DNA from 2 places in the Streptomyces sp. JH002 genome. Region 1 is predicted to be linked to the other one. Evidence: predicted binding sites of a transcription regulator. Region 1 holds the regulator's gene; the other holds the start of a gene.

Region 1 (8,458 bases):
CCGGTGCCCGCGCCGTCGGTGAGGACGACCTCCTCGCCCACCCGCAGCCGCCGCACCGACACCGCGTGCCGGCCCTCGGCGCCGTCCAGGGTCAGCGAGGAACCCGCCCGGGCCCCCGCCAGCGGTCCGTCCGTCACAAAGACCGGAGCCGTCATCGTTCTTCCGTAACGCCTTTCTCAGGAACGGCCGTTGAAGGCGTCCTTCAGCCGCGAGAAGAGTCCCTGCTGCCCCGGCTGAAACTGACCGAGCGGCCGCTCCTCACCCCGGAGCTTCGCCAGCCGCCGCAGCAGCTCCTCCTGCTCGGGGTCGAGCTTCGACGGAGTCTGCACCTCGACATGGACCACCAGATCACCGCGCCCGTTGCTGCGCAGATGCGTCACACCCCGGCCGTGCAGCGGGATCGACTGGCCGGACTGCGTCCCGGGCCGGATGTCGACCTCCTCCGTGCCGTCCAGCGTCTCCAGCGGCACCTTGGTGCCGAGCGACGCCGCCGTCATCGGGATGGTGACCGTGCAGTGCAGATCGTCACCGCGCCGCTGGAAGACCGGATGCGCGCTCTCGCGGATCTCCACGTACAGGTCGCCGGCCGGTCCGCCACCGGGGCCGACCTCGCCCTCGCCCGCCAGCTGGATGCGGGTGCCGTTGTCGACACCGGCCGGGATCTTCACCGTGAGCGTACGCCGCGACCGTACCCGGCCGTCGCCCGCGCACTCGGGGCACGGGGTCGGGACGACCGTGCCGAAGCCCTGGCACTGCGGGCACGGCCGCGAGGTCATGACCTGCCCCAGGAAGGAGCGGGTGACCTGCGAGACCTCGCCCCGGCCCCGGCACATGTCACACGTCTGCGCGGAGGTACCGGGCGCGGCGCCCTCACCGTTGCACGTGTTGCACACGGTGGCGGTGTCGACCTGGATCTCCTTGGTCGTGCCGAAGGCCGCCTCCTTGAGGTCGATCTCCAGCCGGATCATGGCGTCCTGGCCGCGCCGGGTGCGCGACTTCGGGCCCCGCTGCTGGGCGGTGCCGAAGAAGGCGTCCATGATGTCCGAGAAGTTCCCGAACCCGGCCGCCCCGCCGAATCCCGCAGCGCCCGCCCCGCCGCCGGGACCCATCGGGTCCCCGCCGAGGTCGTACATCTGTTTCTTCTGCGGGTCGGAGAGCACCTCGTAGGCGGTGTTGATCTCCTTGAACCGCTCCTGGGTCTTGGGGTCCGGATTCACATCCGGGTGCAGCTCCCTCGCCAGTCTGCGGAAGGCCTTCTTGATCTCGTCCTGTGAGGCATCACGCTGCACGCCCAGGATCGCGTAGTAGTCCGTCGCCACCTAATTCTCCGCGAGGATCTGTCCGACGTACCGTGCCACTGCGCGCACCGCTCCCATCGTTCCGGGGTAGTCCATGCGGGTCGGTCCGACCACGCCGAGTTTCGCGACCGCCTCGTTACCGGAACCGTAGCCGACCGCCACGACCGATGTGGAGGTCAGCCCCTCATGAGCGTTCTCATGCCCGATGCGGACGGTCATACCCGTGTCCTTGGCCTCGCCGAGCAGCCGGAGCAGCACCACGTGCTCCTCCAGCGCCTCCAGCACCGGCCGGATCGTCAGCGGGAAGTCCTGGCCGAACCGGGTCAGATTGGCGGTGCCGCCGATGACCAGCCGTTCCTCGGTCTCCTCGACCAGGGTTTCCAGCAGGGTGGACAGCACCGTGGACACCGTGCCCCGGTCCTCACTGTCGAAGGACTCGGGCAGGTCCTGCACCAGCCGGGGCACCTCGGCGAAGCGCTCGCCCACGATCCGGCTGTTCAGCCGGGCCCGCAGATCGGCCAGCGAGGTCTCCCCGAACGGCGCCGGGCAGTCCACCATGCGCTGCTCGACCCGCCCGGTGTCGGTGATCAGCACCAGCATCACCCGGGCCGGGGCCAGCGAGAGCAGTTCGACGTGCCGCACCGTGGAGCGGCTCAGCGAGGGGTACTGCACCACGGCGACCTGCCGGGTGAGCGTGGCCAGCAGCCGCACCGTACGGCCCACGACGTCGTCGAGGTCGACGGCGCCCTCCAGGAAGCTGGAGATGGCGCGCCGCTCGGCGGTGGTCAGCGGCTTGACGTCGGCGAGCTTGTCGACGAACAGCCGGTAGCCCTTGTCGGTGGGCACCCGTCCGGCGCTGGTGTGGGGCTGGGCGATGTAGCCCTCCTCCTCCAGCGCCGCCATGTCGTTGCGCACCGTCGCCGGGGACACCTGGAGGTTGTGCCGCTCCGTCAGCGCCTTGGAACCCACCGGCTCCTCGGTGCCGACATAGTCCTGGACGATGGCCCGCAGCACTTCCAGTCTGCGTTCACTGAGCATGCAGCGACACCTCCCGTCCGGCCGCATTCCCGTCAGTACCGTCCTGGCACTCATCCACTCCGAGTGCCAATCCCTGGACCAGTGTACGGCCGGGTAGCAAGGCCAGGGAAAGCGCGACCGCCCGACGGTATCGCGGGAGGAGCCCCGTAAGGCAGAGCATGCCCCGCTCCGTGACGTTAACTTCGCACTGTGGAGACCTCTTGGGAAGAGCTTGCCCCGGGCGTACTGCGGATCCGGCTGCCCGGCTGGGACGAGACGGTGGGCGCGATCGCGGGCGCGCGCGGGGTGCTGCTGGTGGACGCGGGCCCCTCCCCGGACGCGGCCGGGGCGATCCGGGCGGAGCTGCGCGGCCTGCTGGGACTGCCGGTGCGCTGGGTGGTGCTGACCCATCCGCACTTCGATCACGTCCTCGGGGCCGGCGGTTACCCCGGGGCACGGGTGTACGGGGAGCTGGGCGATCCGGCGGAGCTGGCGGCGGACGCGGTACGGCACGGGATGCCGGAGGCGGAGGCGGCGAAGGGCGCGGCGGCGCTGGCGGGGGTACGGGCCCAGCCGGTGGAATCGCGGCTCTCTCTGTACCTGGGGGGCGGGCGCACCGTGTCGGTGGCGCGGCTGGGCCCCGCGCACACCCCCCACGACGTGGTGGTGAAGGTGGACGACATCGTCTTCTGCGGCGACCTGGTCGAGGAGTCGGGCGAGCCGCAGGCCGGGCCCGACGCCGACCCGGCCGCCTGGCCCGCCGCGCTGGACCGGCTGCTGGAGCTGGGCGGCCCGCGGGCCCGCTACGTCCCGGGGCACGGCGCGGTGGTGGACGCCGCGTTCGTACGCGCCCAGCGCGCCTTTCTCGCCGCACGCGCCGGGGCACAATGACGGCCATGCGCAGCAGAGAGTACGGCCCCGACCTGACCCCGCCGTGGAAGCGGTCCGCCCCCGTGCCCGAGGTGCCGGCCGAGCCCGGTCTCGTGGTGGAGGAGGCCGGCACCGGGTACTGCGGGGCGGTGATCCGCTGCGAGAAGACGGCGCAGGGTCCGACGGTGACGCTGGAGGACCGGTTCGGCAAGCGGCGGGTGTTCCCGCTGGAACCGCGCGGCTTCCTGCTGGAGGGCAATCCGGTGACGCTGACCCTGCCCAGGCCGGCCGGCTCCCGTCCCCCGTCGGGGCCGGCGCGGACCGCCTCCGGCTCGGTGGCGGTCCCCGGGGCACGGGCCCGGGTGGCGCGCGCCGGGCGCATCTATGTGGAGGGGCGCCACGACGCGGAGCTGGTGGAGAAGGTCTGGGGCGATGACCTGCGGATCGAGGGGGTGGTCGTCGAGTATCTGGAGGGCATCGACGACCTCCCGGCGATCGTGAAGGAGTTCGGGCCGAGTGCCGACGCCCGGCTCGGGGTGCTGGTGGACCATCTGGTGCCGGGGTCCAAGGAGTCCCGGATCGCGGCCGGGGTGACGGACCCGAACGTGCTGATCGTGGGCCACCCGTTCATCGACATCTGGGAGGCGGTCAAGCCGTCCTCGGTGGGCATCGCCGCCTGGCCGCGGGTGCCGCGCGGCCAGGACTGGAAGACGGGGGTGTGCCGCGCCCTGGGCTGGCCGGCCAACACCGGCGCCGCCTGGCAGCACATCCTGGGGAAGGTGCACAGCTTCCGCGACCTGGACCCCACCCTGCTGGGCCCGGTGGAACACCTGATCGACCACGTCACGGTGGGCGGCCCGGTGCCCTGAGCACGGATGCCGGACAATGGAGGGCATGCCCTCCGTCCTGCCCGATGGCGAGCCCGTCCCCGAGGACGGCTCGCTGCCCGCCGCCGCCCTGACCGGGGCCGCCGGCCGGCCGCTCGCGTTCTACCTGCACGTGCCGTACTGCGCCACCCGCTGCGGCTACTGCGACTTCAACACCTACACGGCCGCCGAGCTGCGCGGCGCGGACGGGGCGATCGCCTCCCGGGAGAACTACGCGGCGACCCTCGCCGAGGAGATCCGGCTGGCCCGCAAGGTACTGGGCGACGACCCGCGCCCGGTGTCGACGGTCTTCGTCGGCGGCGGCACCCCCACCCTGCTGCCGGCCGCCGATCTCGGCGCGATGCTGGGCGCCGTGCGCGAGGAGTTCGGACTGGCGCCGGACGCCGAGGTGACCACCGAGGCCAACCCGGACTCGGTGGACCCCGCCTACCTGGCGGAACTGCGCGCGGCCGGCTTCAACCGGATCTCCTTCGGCATGCAGAGCGCCAGCCCCCACGTGCTGAACATCCTGGAGCGCACCCACACCCCGGGCCGCCCCGAGGCGTGCGTGGCCGAGGCCCGCGCCGCCGGGTTCGCGCACGTCAATCTCGACCTGATCTACGGCACCCCCGGCGAGTCCGACGCGGACTGGCGCGGCACGCTGGAGGCGGCGGTGGCAGCCGGGCCCGACCACGTCTCGGCGTACTCGCTCATCGTCGAGGAGGGCACCCGCCTCGCCGGGCGGGTGCGGCGCGGCGAGATCCCGATGACGGACGACGACGTGCACGCGGACCGCTACCTGATCGCCGAGGAGACCCTGTCGGCGGCCGGATTCGGCTGGTACGAGGTGTCCAACTGGGCCACCTCACAGGCCGCGCGCTGCCGGCACAACGAGCTGTACTGGACCGGCGCCGACTGGTGGGGCGCCGGGCCCGGCGCCCACAGCCACGTGGGCGGGGTCCGCTGGTGGAACGTGAAGCACCCCGCCGCGTACACCCGGGCGCTGGCCGCCGGCCGCTCCCCCGGTGCCGGGCGCGAGCTGCTGTCGGCGGAGGACCGGCGCGTGGAGCGCATCCTGCTGGAGCTGCGCATGGTCGCCGGCTGCGAGCTGACGCTGCTGCGCGAGGCCGGAACGGCGGCGGCCGCCCGCGCGCTGGCGGACGGCCTCCTTGACCCGGCGGCCCACGACGCCGGGCGGGCGGCCCTCACCCTCAAGGGCCGCCTGCTGGCCGACGCACTGGTCCGCGACCTGATCGACTGACGCACCGCCTCGCGGCGCCCCGCGCCTCAGGTGCGCGGGGCGTACATCTCGTCGATCAGTTCCTTGTACTCGCCCTCGACGACCGGCCGCTTCATCTTCAGGCTCGGCGTCAGCTCCCCGTGCTCCACATCGAGGTCGCGGGGCAGCAGCCGGAACTGCCGGATGGTCTGCCAGCGCTGGAGGCCCTCGTTGAGCTGCCCCACGTACCCGTCGATCAGCTCACGGGTGCGCGGGTCGGCCATGACCTGGGCGTACGTCCTGCCGGCCATGCCGTTCTCGGCCGCCCAGCCCAGGATCATCGCCTCGTCCAGGCCGATCAGCGCGGAGCAGAACTTCCGGTCCGCGCCGATGACGAGCACGTTGGAGACGTAGGGACAGACCGCCTTGAAGCGCCCCTCGATCTCGGTGGGCGCCACGTACTTGCCGACCGAGGTCTTGAACAGGTCCTTCTTGCGGTCGGTGATCTTCAGATAGCCGTCGTCGGACAGCTCACCGATGTCCCCGGTGTGGAACCAGCCGTCCTCCTCCAGGACCTCCGCGGTCAGCTCCGGCTTCCCGTGGTAGCCCTCCATGATCCCCGGGCCGCGCAGCAGGATCTCGCCGTCCTCCTCCGCGATGCGCACCTCGCAGCCGGGCAGCGCCTTGCCGACCGTCCCGGTGCGGTAGCCGATCTCGGGGTTCACGAAGCTCGCCGCGGCGGACTCGGTCAGCCCGTAGCCCTCCAGGATGTGGATCCCGGCGCCGGAGAAGAAGTAGCCGATGTCGGGGGCCAGCGCGGCCGAGCCCGAGACCGTACCGCGCAGGTTGCCGCCCATGGCGGTGCGCAGCTTCGCGTAGACGAGGGTGTCGGCCACCTTGTGCCGGGCCGACAGGGCGAAGGGCACGGACGCGGAGCCGGTGCGCCGGTAGTTCTCCTGCGAGACCTTCGCGTACTCCACGGCCGTGCGCGCCGCCCACTCGAAGATCTTCAGCTTGGCGGCGCCACCCGCGCGCGCCTTGGCCTGCGCACCGTTGTAGACGCGCTCGAAGATGCGGGGCACGGCGGCCATGTAGGTGGGCCGGACCACCGGCAGGTTCTCCACGATCTTGTCGGCGCGGCCGTCCACCGCGCTGACGTGGCCGACCTTCACATGGGCCGAGATCAGCACCTTGCCGAAGATGTGCGCCAGCGGCAGCCACAGGTACTGCACGTCGTCGGAGCGCAGCAGGTTGATGGCCTCGATCGCGTACCCCATGTACGACCAGGTGTCCTGCCGGAGCCGGACGCCCTTGGGTCTGCCGGTGGTGCCCGAGGTGTAGATGAGGGTGGCCAGTTGCTCGGGGCGCAGCGCGGCCACGGCCTCCTTGACGGCCTCGGGGTGCTTGTCGAGGTAGGCGGCGCCGCGCTCGGCGAGGTCCGACAGGGAGAGCACCCAGCCCTCGGGGTCGCCCTCGGCGGGCACCGCGTCGGCGTCCTCGATCACCACGACGTGTTCGAGGGCGCCCAGCTCGGCGCGGCGCTCGCGCGCCTTGGCCAGCTGCTCGGCGTCCTCCGCGATCAGGATCCGGCTGCCGGAGTCGGCGAGGATGTACGCGGTCTCGTCGGCGTTGGTCTGGGTGTAGATGGTGGTGGTGGCCGCCCCGGCGCACATCACGCCCAGGTCGGACAGGATCCAGTCCACGCGGGTGGTGGAGGCGATGGCGACGCGCTCCTGCGGGCGCACCCCGAGGTCCATCAGCCCGGCGGAGATGGCGAAGACCCGTTCGGCGGCCTGGGCCCAGGTGTAGGAGGCCCAGTCGGCCGGTCCGGTGCCGGAGGCCGGCGGGACGGGGTAGCGGTACGCCTCCCGGTCCGGGGTGGCGGCCACACGGTCGAGGAACAGCTGCGCCAGGGACGGTGGACGGTTCTCGATCGACTGGTGCTGCTGCTCGCTCACGGCTTCCTCCGGTCCCGAGCCCATGCGGGCGACACATGGGTGACTGATGAGTAACTCATGGGTAACTTGGGACGATCAGATTACGGGCCAACCCTCCCGGGCGTAAGGCCCGTAACGCCCACACCTCGCTTTACTTCTTGTTCTTCCCGTCGGCGCCGCCCGCGCCGTCGGAGTCGGAGGACAGCGCGGCGATGAAGGCGTCCTGCGGGACCTCCACCCGGCCCACCATCTTCATGCGCTTCTTGCCCTCCTTCTGCTTCTCCAGCAGCTTGCGCTTGCGCGAGATGTCACCGCCGTAGCACTTGGAGAGCACGTCCTTGCGGATCGCGCGCACCGTCTCGCGGGCGATCACGCGCGAGCCGATGGCGGCCTGGATGGGCACCTCGAACTGCTGGCGCGGGATGAGCTCGCGCAGCTTGGAGGCCATCTTGACGCCGTACGCGTACGCCTTGTCCTTGTGCACGATCGCCGAGAACGCGTCGACCGGGTCGCCGTGCAGCAGGATGTCGACCTTCACCAGCTGGGAGGGCTGCTCCCCGGTGGGCTCGTAGTCCAGCGAGGCGTAGCCGCGGGTCTTGGACTTCAGCGCGTCGAAGAAGTCGAAGACGATCTCGGCCAGCGGGAGGGTGTAGCGCAGTTCGACCCGGTCCTCGGAGAGGTAGTCCATGCCCTGCATCGCACCGCGCCGGCTCTGGCACAGCTCCATGATCGCGCCGACGAACTCGTTCGGGGCGATGAGGGTGGCGCGGACCACCGGCTCGCGCACCTCGGCGACCTTGCCGGTGGGGTACTCGCTGGGGTTGGTGACCGTGTGCTGCGAGCCGTCCTCCATGGTCACCTGGTAGACGACGCTGGGGGCGGTCGCGATCAGGGAGAGATCGAACTCGCGCTCCAGGCGCTCGCGGATGACCTCCAGGTGCAGCAGTCCCAGGAAGCCGACCCGGAAGCCGAAGCCCAGGGCGGCGGAGGTTTCCGGCTCGTACACCAGGGCGGCGTCGTTCAGCTGGAGCTTGTCGAGGGCGTCGCGCAGATCGGGGTAGTCGGAGCCGTCCAGCGGATACAGCCCGGAGAACACCATCGGCTTCGGCTCCTTGAAGCCGCCCAGCGCCTCGGTGGCCCCGCCGCGCTGCTGGGTGACGGTGTCGCCGACCTTCGACTGGCGGACGTCCTTCACGCCGGTGATGAGGTAGCCGACCTCGCCGACCGCGAGCCCGTCGGAGGCGGTCATCT
Region 2 (8,458 bases), 600 kb from region 1:
CGCCGTTCGGGGCGCCGCGCTGGCCGACCAGTGCCGGCGCCCCTTCCGTGCCCGCTTCCGTGCCCGCCGCACGCTGGGCGATCAGCTCGTCGCGGATCTCGATGAGGATCTCCAGCTCGGTCTTGGAGACCGGCTCCTCGTGCAGCCCCGCCTTCGCGGCCCGGCGGGCGTTGAAGCGGTTCATCGGCATGATCATCAGGAAGTAGACGACGGCGGCCGTCATCAGGAAGGTCAGCGAGGCGGTCAGCACCGAGCCCCAGCGGATCGCCGCTCCACCCGCCGCGTCGCAGTCCCCCGTCAGGCACAGCTCGTACTTGTCGAGATCCTGCGTCCCGAAGGCGCCGATCATCGGGTTGATGACGCCCTCGACCACCGACGTCACAATTCCGGTGAACGCGGCGCCGACGACGACCGCCACCGCCAGCTCGATGACATTCCCGCGCATCAGGAATTCTTTGAATCCGCTCAGGATTCCCTTGGTCTCGCTCACTGCACTGTCCTTCTGGAATGTGATCCGCGTCGGACCCCGCACGGTGCACCACAATGGCATTCCGTGTCCAATCGGTTCGAACTACCATCGGGATACCGCCAGTTGTGCTCCGGATGCCGCACCCGCCAGCTCGGCCGCCGTGGCGGGGGAGACCGAGAGAATCAGCAGCGCGCCACGCTCACCGGAAAACCCCGCCTCACCTGCCGCCTGCTCGACCGGAACCTCGGTGACCTCCGCCCGGTGGGCGACCACCCGGGCCGGGTCCGCCGAACCGGGATCGGCGGCCAGGACATCCACCTCGTCGCCGGGCGCCAGCAGCCGGACCACCTGCGCGTCGGCGATCCGGACCGCAGCCGAGACCCGCTCGGCGGCCGGTGGCGCCTTCGTCGCGGCCGGCGGGCCCTCGCGGGCGTCGGCGACCGTCACCGTCACTGGCTCCCTCCCCGGGGCCGGCGCGTCGCCGGGCAGAGCCATCGCCAGCACGGCAGCCGCCACCGCGAGGCCCGCCGCCCCGCCACGGGCCCGGCCCCGTACCAGCTGCCGCAGCCCGAACCGCCGAACGCGCGGGCGCAGCGGCGCGAAGGCCGGCACCACGGGACGGGCGGAGCCGGAGCCGTGGCCGGAGTCGGACCCGGAGACAGATCCGGAGATGGAGACCGGAGAAGGCGGAGCAGCGGAAGTGGAGGGGGCGGGGGAATCGCGTGGGGGTGTTGTGGTCGCTGTCATGCGGCCACTGTGTCCCGCGGCGCGAGACCTCGCCGCAGGCTGGGGAAAACTCCGGGGCTGTGGATAACTCCGTCACCCACACGGGTGGGTCAGGGCAGCTCTATGCCCGGCTCCTGCCCCAGCAGGGCCGTCGCGCACCCGCAGTCGCGCTCACCCGTGACGGGCAGCGCGGCCACCGCGTCGAAGAGCACCTCGCGCAGCCGCCCGATGTTCTGGCCGAAGACCTCCAGCACCTCGGCGTGCGAGACGCCCTCGCCGCTCTCCGCCCCCGCGTCCAGATCCGTGACCAGGGTCAGCGAGGTGTAGCAGAGCTCCAGCTCCCGGGCGAGCACCGCCTCGGGGTGGCCGGTCATGCCCACCACGGACCAGCCCTGCGCGGCGTGCCAGCGCGATTCGGCGCGGGTGGAGAAGCGCGGGCCCTCGATCACGCACAGCGTGCCGCTGTCCACCGGCTCCCAGCCCCGCCCGCGGGCGGCGGCCAGCGCCACCCGGCGCCCGGTGGCGCAGTACGGGTCGGAGAACGTCAAGTGCACCACGTTCGGCACCTGGCCGTCCTCGCGCTGTTCGCCGTCGTAGTACGTCTGCGCGCGGCCCTTGGTGCGGTCCACCAGTTGGTCGGGCACCAGCAGCGTGCCGGGCCCGTACTCGGGGCGCAGTCCGCCCACCGCGCACGGGCCGAGTACCTGGCGCACCCCGAGGGAGCGCAGCGCCCACAGGTTCGCCCGGTAGTTGATCCGGTGCGGTGGCAGTCCGTGCTTGCGGCCGTGCCGCGGGAGGAACGCCACCCGGCGGCCGGCGATCTCGCCGAGGAAGAGGGAGTCGCTGGGCGCCCCGTACGGCGTCTCGACCGTGACTTCGGTCACATCGTCCAGGAAGGAGTAGAAACCCGACCCGCCGATGACGCCGATCTCCGCCTCGGCCGCGCTCATGCGGCGGAGGTCGAGCCGGCCGAGGACGAGGCCGAGGACGACGAGGACGCGGCGGGCGCCGGGGTGCCGCCGCCCGACGAGGACCCGGAGGACCCCGCGGAGGAGGCGTCGGAACCCGACTTCTTCTCGGTCTTGGCGCCGCTGTCCGCCTTCTGGGCCGAGGAGGCCGCCGGGCTGCTGCTCGACGAGCTGTTACGGCTGTCGTTGCGGTAGAAGCCGGAGCCCTTGAAGACGATGCCGACCGCCGAGAACACCTTCTTCAGCCGCCCCTGGCAGCTGGGGCACTCGGTGAGCGCGTCATCGGTGAACTTCTGCACCACTTCGAGGCCCTCTTGGCACGCGGTGCACTGATACTGATACGTCGGCACGTGATCCTCCTGGCACTCTTCTCCACCGAGTGCTAACGACGGTCCATCGTGCAACATTCCGGGTACGGAAGTCCACTGCCGACCCCCACCGGTCCCACAACGGCGCTCCTCAGTGCCGGGCGCCGCGCCGTACTCCCGTGCTGCCGCGCCCGCCCAGCCAGCCCACCAGCCGCCCGCCCCGGCTCACCGCGAGCAGCCGCCGTTCCACCTCGTCCCGCACCGGCTCCGTCGCCACCACCAGCAGTTCGTCCCCCTCCCGCAGCACCGCCGACGGGGCCGGTACGAAGCCCGTGCCGCCCCGTACCACCAGCATCACCGCCGCCCCGGCGGGCAGCCGCAGCTCCGCGATCTCCACTCCGGCCATCCGGGACCGCCGCGGCACCGCGCACGTCAGCAGATGCCCGAAGCCGCCGAGACGCTCCAGCGGCGTCGACTCGATGTCCAGTTCCACCCCGGCCCCCGCCTCGCCGCCCAGCCGCAGCCGGCGCGCCAGCGCGGGCAGCGTCGGCCCCTGCGCCAGGGTGAAGACCACCACCAGCACGAACACGATGTGGAAGATCCGGTCGCTGTCCGGCACCCCCGCCACCACCGGGATGATCGCCAGCACGATGGGGACGGCGCCGCGCAGCCCCGCCCACGACAGCAGCGCCTGTTCCCGCCACCGCTGCCCGAAGGGCGTCGTGCACACCGCCACCGACACCGGCCGCGCCACCAGCGTCAGCACCGCCCCGACCAGCACCGCCGGCCAGAAGTCCCGCAGCAGGTCGGACGGCTCCACCAGCAGTCCCAGCAGCACGAACAGGCCGATCTGCGCCAGCCACGCCAGGGCGTCCGCGAACCCGCGCGTCACCGGCCGGTGCGGCAGCCGCGCGTTGCCCAGCACAAGACCCGCGACATAGGTGGCCAGGAAGCCGCTGCCGCCCGCCAGCGCGCCCGCCGCGTACGCCAGCACCGTCAGCGCCACCACCGCGATCGGATAGAGGCCGGAGGCCGGCAGCGCCACCCGCCGCAGCGCCAGCTCACCCAGCCGCCCCACGGCCAGGCCCACGCCGAGGCCGATCGCCAGCTGAAGCGCCATCAGGGGTACCAGGACGTACCAGGCGTGCCCGCCGCCCGCCCAGCCCCCGCTCCAGGGGCCGCCCCCGCCCCCGCCCAGGTCGGAGAAGGCCACCACCAGCAGCACCACCGGCGCGTCGTTGAACCCCGACTCCGCCTCCAGCAGGCCGCTCAGCCGGCGCGGCAGCGGCACCCGGCGCAGGACGGAGAAGACCGCGGCGGCGTCCGTCGAGGACACCACGGCGCCCATCACCAGCGCGGACCGCCACTCCAGGCCCACCAGGTAGTGCGCGCCGGCGGCCGTGATCCCCACGCTCAGCGCGACCCCGGCGGTGGCCAGTACGGCGGCGGCCGGGACCGCGGGGCGGATGTCGCGCCAGCGGGTGGACAGGCCGCCCTCGGCCAGGATCACCACCAGCGCCGCGTACCCGAGCACCTGGGTGGTCTCCGGGTCGTGGAAGTCCAGGCCGAGGCCGTCCTGCCCCAGGACCACGCCGATGGCCAGATACAGCAGCAGGGACGGCAGTCCGCTGCGTGAGGTGAGCCGGACGGCGGCGACGGCGACCAGCAGGACCAGGGCGCACAGCAGCAGGAACTCGTTGAGGCGGTCGACCGTCAGCGTCGCGTCCTCTCGTCCTCGTCGCCCCCGGCCCGGTGCCCGCCCCTGTTCTCGCGGCCGTCGGCGCTTCCCGGGGGCCGCGCGGTTCCCGTGCCCGCCGGAACCCCCGTGACGCGTTGGCCATTGCGCTGATTCGCGCGGATTTCACCCTGCTATGACGCGCGCCCTCGCGGCGGGTGACTCCCCGTAGGCTCACCCCAGTGGCCGTATGTCTATGGTTGCTTCCATCCGCTCACCAGGCCTGTGAAGGACACAGATGCCCGCCAACAAGCCCTCGCGACGCCTCCGCGTGTTCGTGATCGCTGTCGTACTGATCGTCCTCTCCGGATTGGGGTACGGCGCTTTCTGGACCGTGAGCACCGTGCGGGCGTCCTACCCGCAGGTGTCGGGGGAGATAGAAATCGACGGGCTGAACGGCCCGGTCACCGTGCAGCGGGACGGCAACGGCATCCCGCGCCTGTACGCCGACACCGCCGAGGACCTCTTCCGCGCCCAGGGCTATGTGCATGCCCAGGACCGGTTCTGGGAGATGGACGTCCGCCGGCACATGACCTCCGGCCGGCTCTCGGAGATGTTCGGTGAGGGCCAGGTGGAGACGGACGCCTTCCTGCGCACCCTGGGGTGGCGGCAGATCGCGCAGCAGGAGTACGACGAGGAGCTGGCGCCGGAGACCAAGGCGTACCTGGAGGCGTACGCGGAGGGCGTGAACTCGTACCTGGGCGCGCGCAGCGGCGCCGAGCTCTCGGTGGAGTACGCGGCGCTCGGTTTCCTCAACGACTACGCGCCCGAGCCGTGGGACCCGGTCGATTCGGTGGCCTGGCTGAAGGCCATGGCGTGGGACCTGCGCGGCAACATGGAGGACGAGGTCGACCGCTCGCTGCTCGCCGGGCGGCTGAGCCCCGAGCAGATCGAGGAGCTGTACCCCGGCTACCCGTACGACCGCAACAACCCGATCGTCGAGGCGATCGGCGACCAGGGCGACGGCTCGGGGACCGCCGGCGACGGTTCGGCCGACGGTTCGGCCGACGGGTCTTCCGCCGATGACGCGGTGGGCGGGGTGGGGACGCAGCTGGGCGCGCTGGCCGCGACCCTGGACGAGATCCCGGCGCTGCTGGGCCCGGCGGGCCCCGGCATCGGCTCCAACTCGTGGGTGGTCTCCGGTGAGTACACGACGACCGGGCTGCCGCTGCTGGCGAACGACCCGCACCTGGGCCCCTCGCTGCCCTCGGTCTGGTACCAGATGGGCCTGTACTGCAACGAGGTGACGGCGGAATGTCCGTTCGAGGTGTCCGGGTTCTCCTTCTCCGGGATGCCGGGCGTGGTCATCGGCCACAACGAGGACATCGCCTGGGGCTTTACCAACCTCGGCGCGGACGTGACCGATCTGCGGCTGGAAAAGCTCAACGACGGCAACTATCTGCGCGACGGTGAGCAGAAGCCGTACGAGACCCGCACCGAGCTGATCAAGGTGGCGGGCGGTGAGGACCGCGAGATCACCGTGCGGTCCACCGAGAACGGCCCGATCGTCTCCGACCGGCACGACGACTTCGCCGAGACCGGCCAGACCGCGCCGGTGGACGCCGGCGCCCCGGACCGCGGCAACGGCTACGCCGTCTCGCTGAGCTGGACCGCGCTGGAGCCGGCCAACACCATGGACGCCGTCTTCGGCCTCAACACCGCCACCGACTTCGACGCCTTCCGGGCCGCCGCCGCCGACTTCGCCGTCCCGGCCCAGAACATGATCTACGCCGACACCTCCGGCAACATCGGCTACCAGGCGCCCGGCCGGATCCCGGTGCGCGGCGCGGGCGACGGCCGCTACCCGGCGCCCGGCTGGGACTCGGCGTACGACTGGACCGGCTACGTGCCCTTCGAGGAACTGCCCTGGGAGCTGAACCCGGAGCGCGGCTACATCGTCACCGCCAACCAGGCGGTCATCGACCCGGCGTCCTACGAGCACTTCCTCACCGAGGACTGGAGCTACGGCACGCGCAGCCAGCGGATCGAGGATCTGCTGGTGTCGAAGATCGAGGACGGCGGCAAGATCTCGATGGGCGACATGCAGTCCATCCAGATCGACAACAGCAACGAGATGGCCCGCGTCCTGGTGCCGTACCTGCTGGACATCGAGATCTCCGACCCCTACGTCCGCGAGGCGCAGGAACTGCTGGAGGGCTGGGACTACAGCCAGGACTCCGAGTCGGCCGCCGCCGCGTACTACAACGCGGTGTGGGCCAACACGCTCCAGCTCGCCTTCGGCCACAAGCTCCCCAAGGAGCTGCGGGTGGAGGGGCAGTGCCTGCGGGTGCGCCCGGCGGACGACTCGGCGCCGCTGGAGGACGCCAACGGCCAGGCGCTGTTCGACACGGAGTGCGGCGAGCGCTCCCCGGACTCGGCGTGGCCGGACGGCGGGGACCGCTGGTTCGAGGTGGTGCGCGTCCTGATCGAGGAGCCGGACAGCGACTGGTGGACGACCCCGGCCACCCGCACCGAGCCGGCCGCCACCGACCGCGACGAACTGCTGGCGCGGGCGATGCGCGATGCCCGCTGGGAGCTGACCGCGAAGCTGGGCAAGGACATCGACACCTGGAGCTGGGGCCGGCTGCACCAGCTGACCCTCACCAACCAGACCCTCGGTGAGGAGGGCCCGGGCCCGCTGCGCTGGATGCTGAATCGCGGCCCGTGGAACCTGTCGGGCGGCGCGGACGCCGTCAACGCCACCGCGTGGAACGCGGCGGGCGGCTACGAGACGACGTGGGTGCCCTCCATGCGGATGATCGTGTCGCTGGCCGACTTCGACGAGTCGCTGTGGATCAACCTGTCGGGCGCCTCGGGGCACGCGTACCACGAGCACTACACCGACCAGACGGGAATGTGGGCGCGCGGCGAGTTCCTGCCCTGGCCCTCCACCGCCGAGGCGGTCGCGGAACGCACCCGGGACACCCTCACGCTGACCCCGGGCGGCGCCCGCGAGGACACGGACGAGGACGCCGGGGACGAGTAACGGCGCAAGCGGACGGGGCGGGGCCGGTACGTCGTACGTACCGGCCCCGCCCCGTTGTCGTTCCGGCCCGCGGCCCGGCCCGCTCCGCCCCGCTCAGCGCGGGAAGCGGTGCACGCCCTCGGGGGTGACCGCCACCCGTACCGGACGGTCGTGCGGCTCCACCGGCAGCCGCCCGACCACCTCGTGCCCGTACAGCAGCACCACCGGCGCCGGATCCGCCCCGGCCGCCGCCAGCCGGGCCAGCACCCGGTCGTAGCTGCCGCCGCCGCGCCCCATCCGCACCCCGTGCGCGTCCACCGCGAGCCCCGGCAGCAGCACCACGTCCGCGTCCAGCACCGCCTCGCGGCCCAGCCGCTCCCCGCCCGGCTCCCGCAGCCGCATCCGGCCGCCGCGCTCCGTCTCCACCAGCGCGCCGGGCCCCTCGTACACGCCCCAGTCCAGGTCGTCGTCCGCCAGCAGCACCGGCAGCAGCACCCGCACGCCACGCTCGCGCAGCGCGTCCAGCAGCACGCCGGTGCCCGGCTCGTGGCCCACCGACACATACGCGGCGACCGTGCGCGCCGAAGCCAGCTCCGGCAGGCCCAGGGCGCGGTCGGCCAGCGCCACGGCGGCCTGCGCGACCTCCTCGTCGCTCAGCGCGGCCCGTACCGCCAGCAGATCGCGGCGCACCGCCCGCTTGCCGTCGGCCGTGGCCCCTGCGACATGATCCATTTCGTCATCCTCGCGTAAAGGGTCCAAGCACACTAGCTGGATAAAGTGACGGGCATGACATCACCTCGCCCCCGGATCAGCAAGGCTGTCATCGCTGCCGCCGGGCTCGGGACCCGGTTCCTCCCCGCCACCAAGGCCACCCCCAAGGAAATGCTGCCGGTGGTCGACCAGCCGGCCATCCAGTACGTGGTGGAGGAAGCCACCAGCGCGGGCCTCACCGACGTGCTGATGATCACCGGGCGCAACAAACGTCCCCTGGAAGACCACTTCGACCGCAACTACGAGCTGGAGGACGCGCTGCGCCGCAAGGGCGACCTCGACCGGCTCTCCCGGGTCCAGGAGTCCACCGCCCTGGCCACCATGCACTACGTCCGCCAGGGCGACCCCAAGGGCCTGGGGCACGCCGTACTGTGCGCCGCCCCGCACGTCGGCGACCAGCCCTTCGCCGTCCTGCTGGGCGACGACCTCATCGACCCGCGCGACCCGCTGCTCACCCGGATGACCGCCGTCCAGGAGGAGCGCGGCGGCTCCGTCATCGCGCTGATGGAGGTCGAC

Evidence for each region. The regulator HrcA, encoded in region 1, represses chaperone genes, less so after heat shock. The targets are predictions, from matches to a motif close to TTNGCACTCNGNNNNNCNGAGTGCNAA.
Region 2: a site for HrcA is predicted at 2,523-2,549, ahead of H7827_RS18390 (FmdB family zinc ribbon protein). Genes of this name have one in related genera too.

Annotation. Positions count from the first base shown of each region.
Region 1 is NZ_CP087989.1:4,609,211-4,617,668, reverse strand. It holds gene H7827_RS21100 (16S rRNA (uracil(1498)-N(3))-methyltransferase) at 1-155, opposite strand, end outside; gene dnaJ (molecular chaperone DnaJ) at 177-1,319, opposite strand; gene hrcA (heat-inducible transcriptional repressor HrcA) at 1,320-2,336, opposite strand; gene H7827_RS21085 (MBL fold metallo-hydrolase) at 2,526-3,206, shown strand; gene H7827_RS21080 (DUF3097 domain-containing protein) at 3,212-4,054, shown strand; gene hemW (radical SAM family heme chaperone HemW) at 4,071-5,312, shown strand; gene H7827_RS21070 (AMP-dependent synthetase/ligase) at 5,339-7,252, opposite strand; gene lepA (translation elongation factor 4) at 7,359-8,458, opposite strand, start outside.
Region 2 is NZ_CP087989.1:4,006,010-4,014,467, forward strand. It holds gene mscL (large conductance mechanosensitive channel protein MscL) at 1-490, opposite strand, end outside; gene H7827_RS18380 (hypothetical protein) at 572-1,216, opposite strand; gene H7827_RS18385 (S-methyl-5'-thioadenosine phosphorylase) at 1,306-2,145, opposite strand; gene H7827_RS18390 (FmdB family zinc ribbon protein) at 2,142-2,513, opposite strand; gene H7827_RS18395 (potassium/proton antiporter) at 2,623-4,188, opposite strand; gene H7827_RS18400 (penicillin acylase family protein) at 4,445-7,192, shown strand; gene H7827_RS18405 (5-formyltetrahydrofolate cyclo-ligase) at 7,286-7,903, opposite strand; gene galU (UTP--glucose-1-phosphate uridylyltransferase GalU) at 7,958-8,458, shown strand, end outside.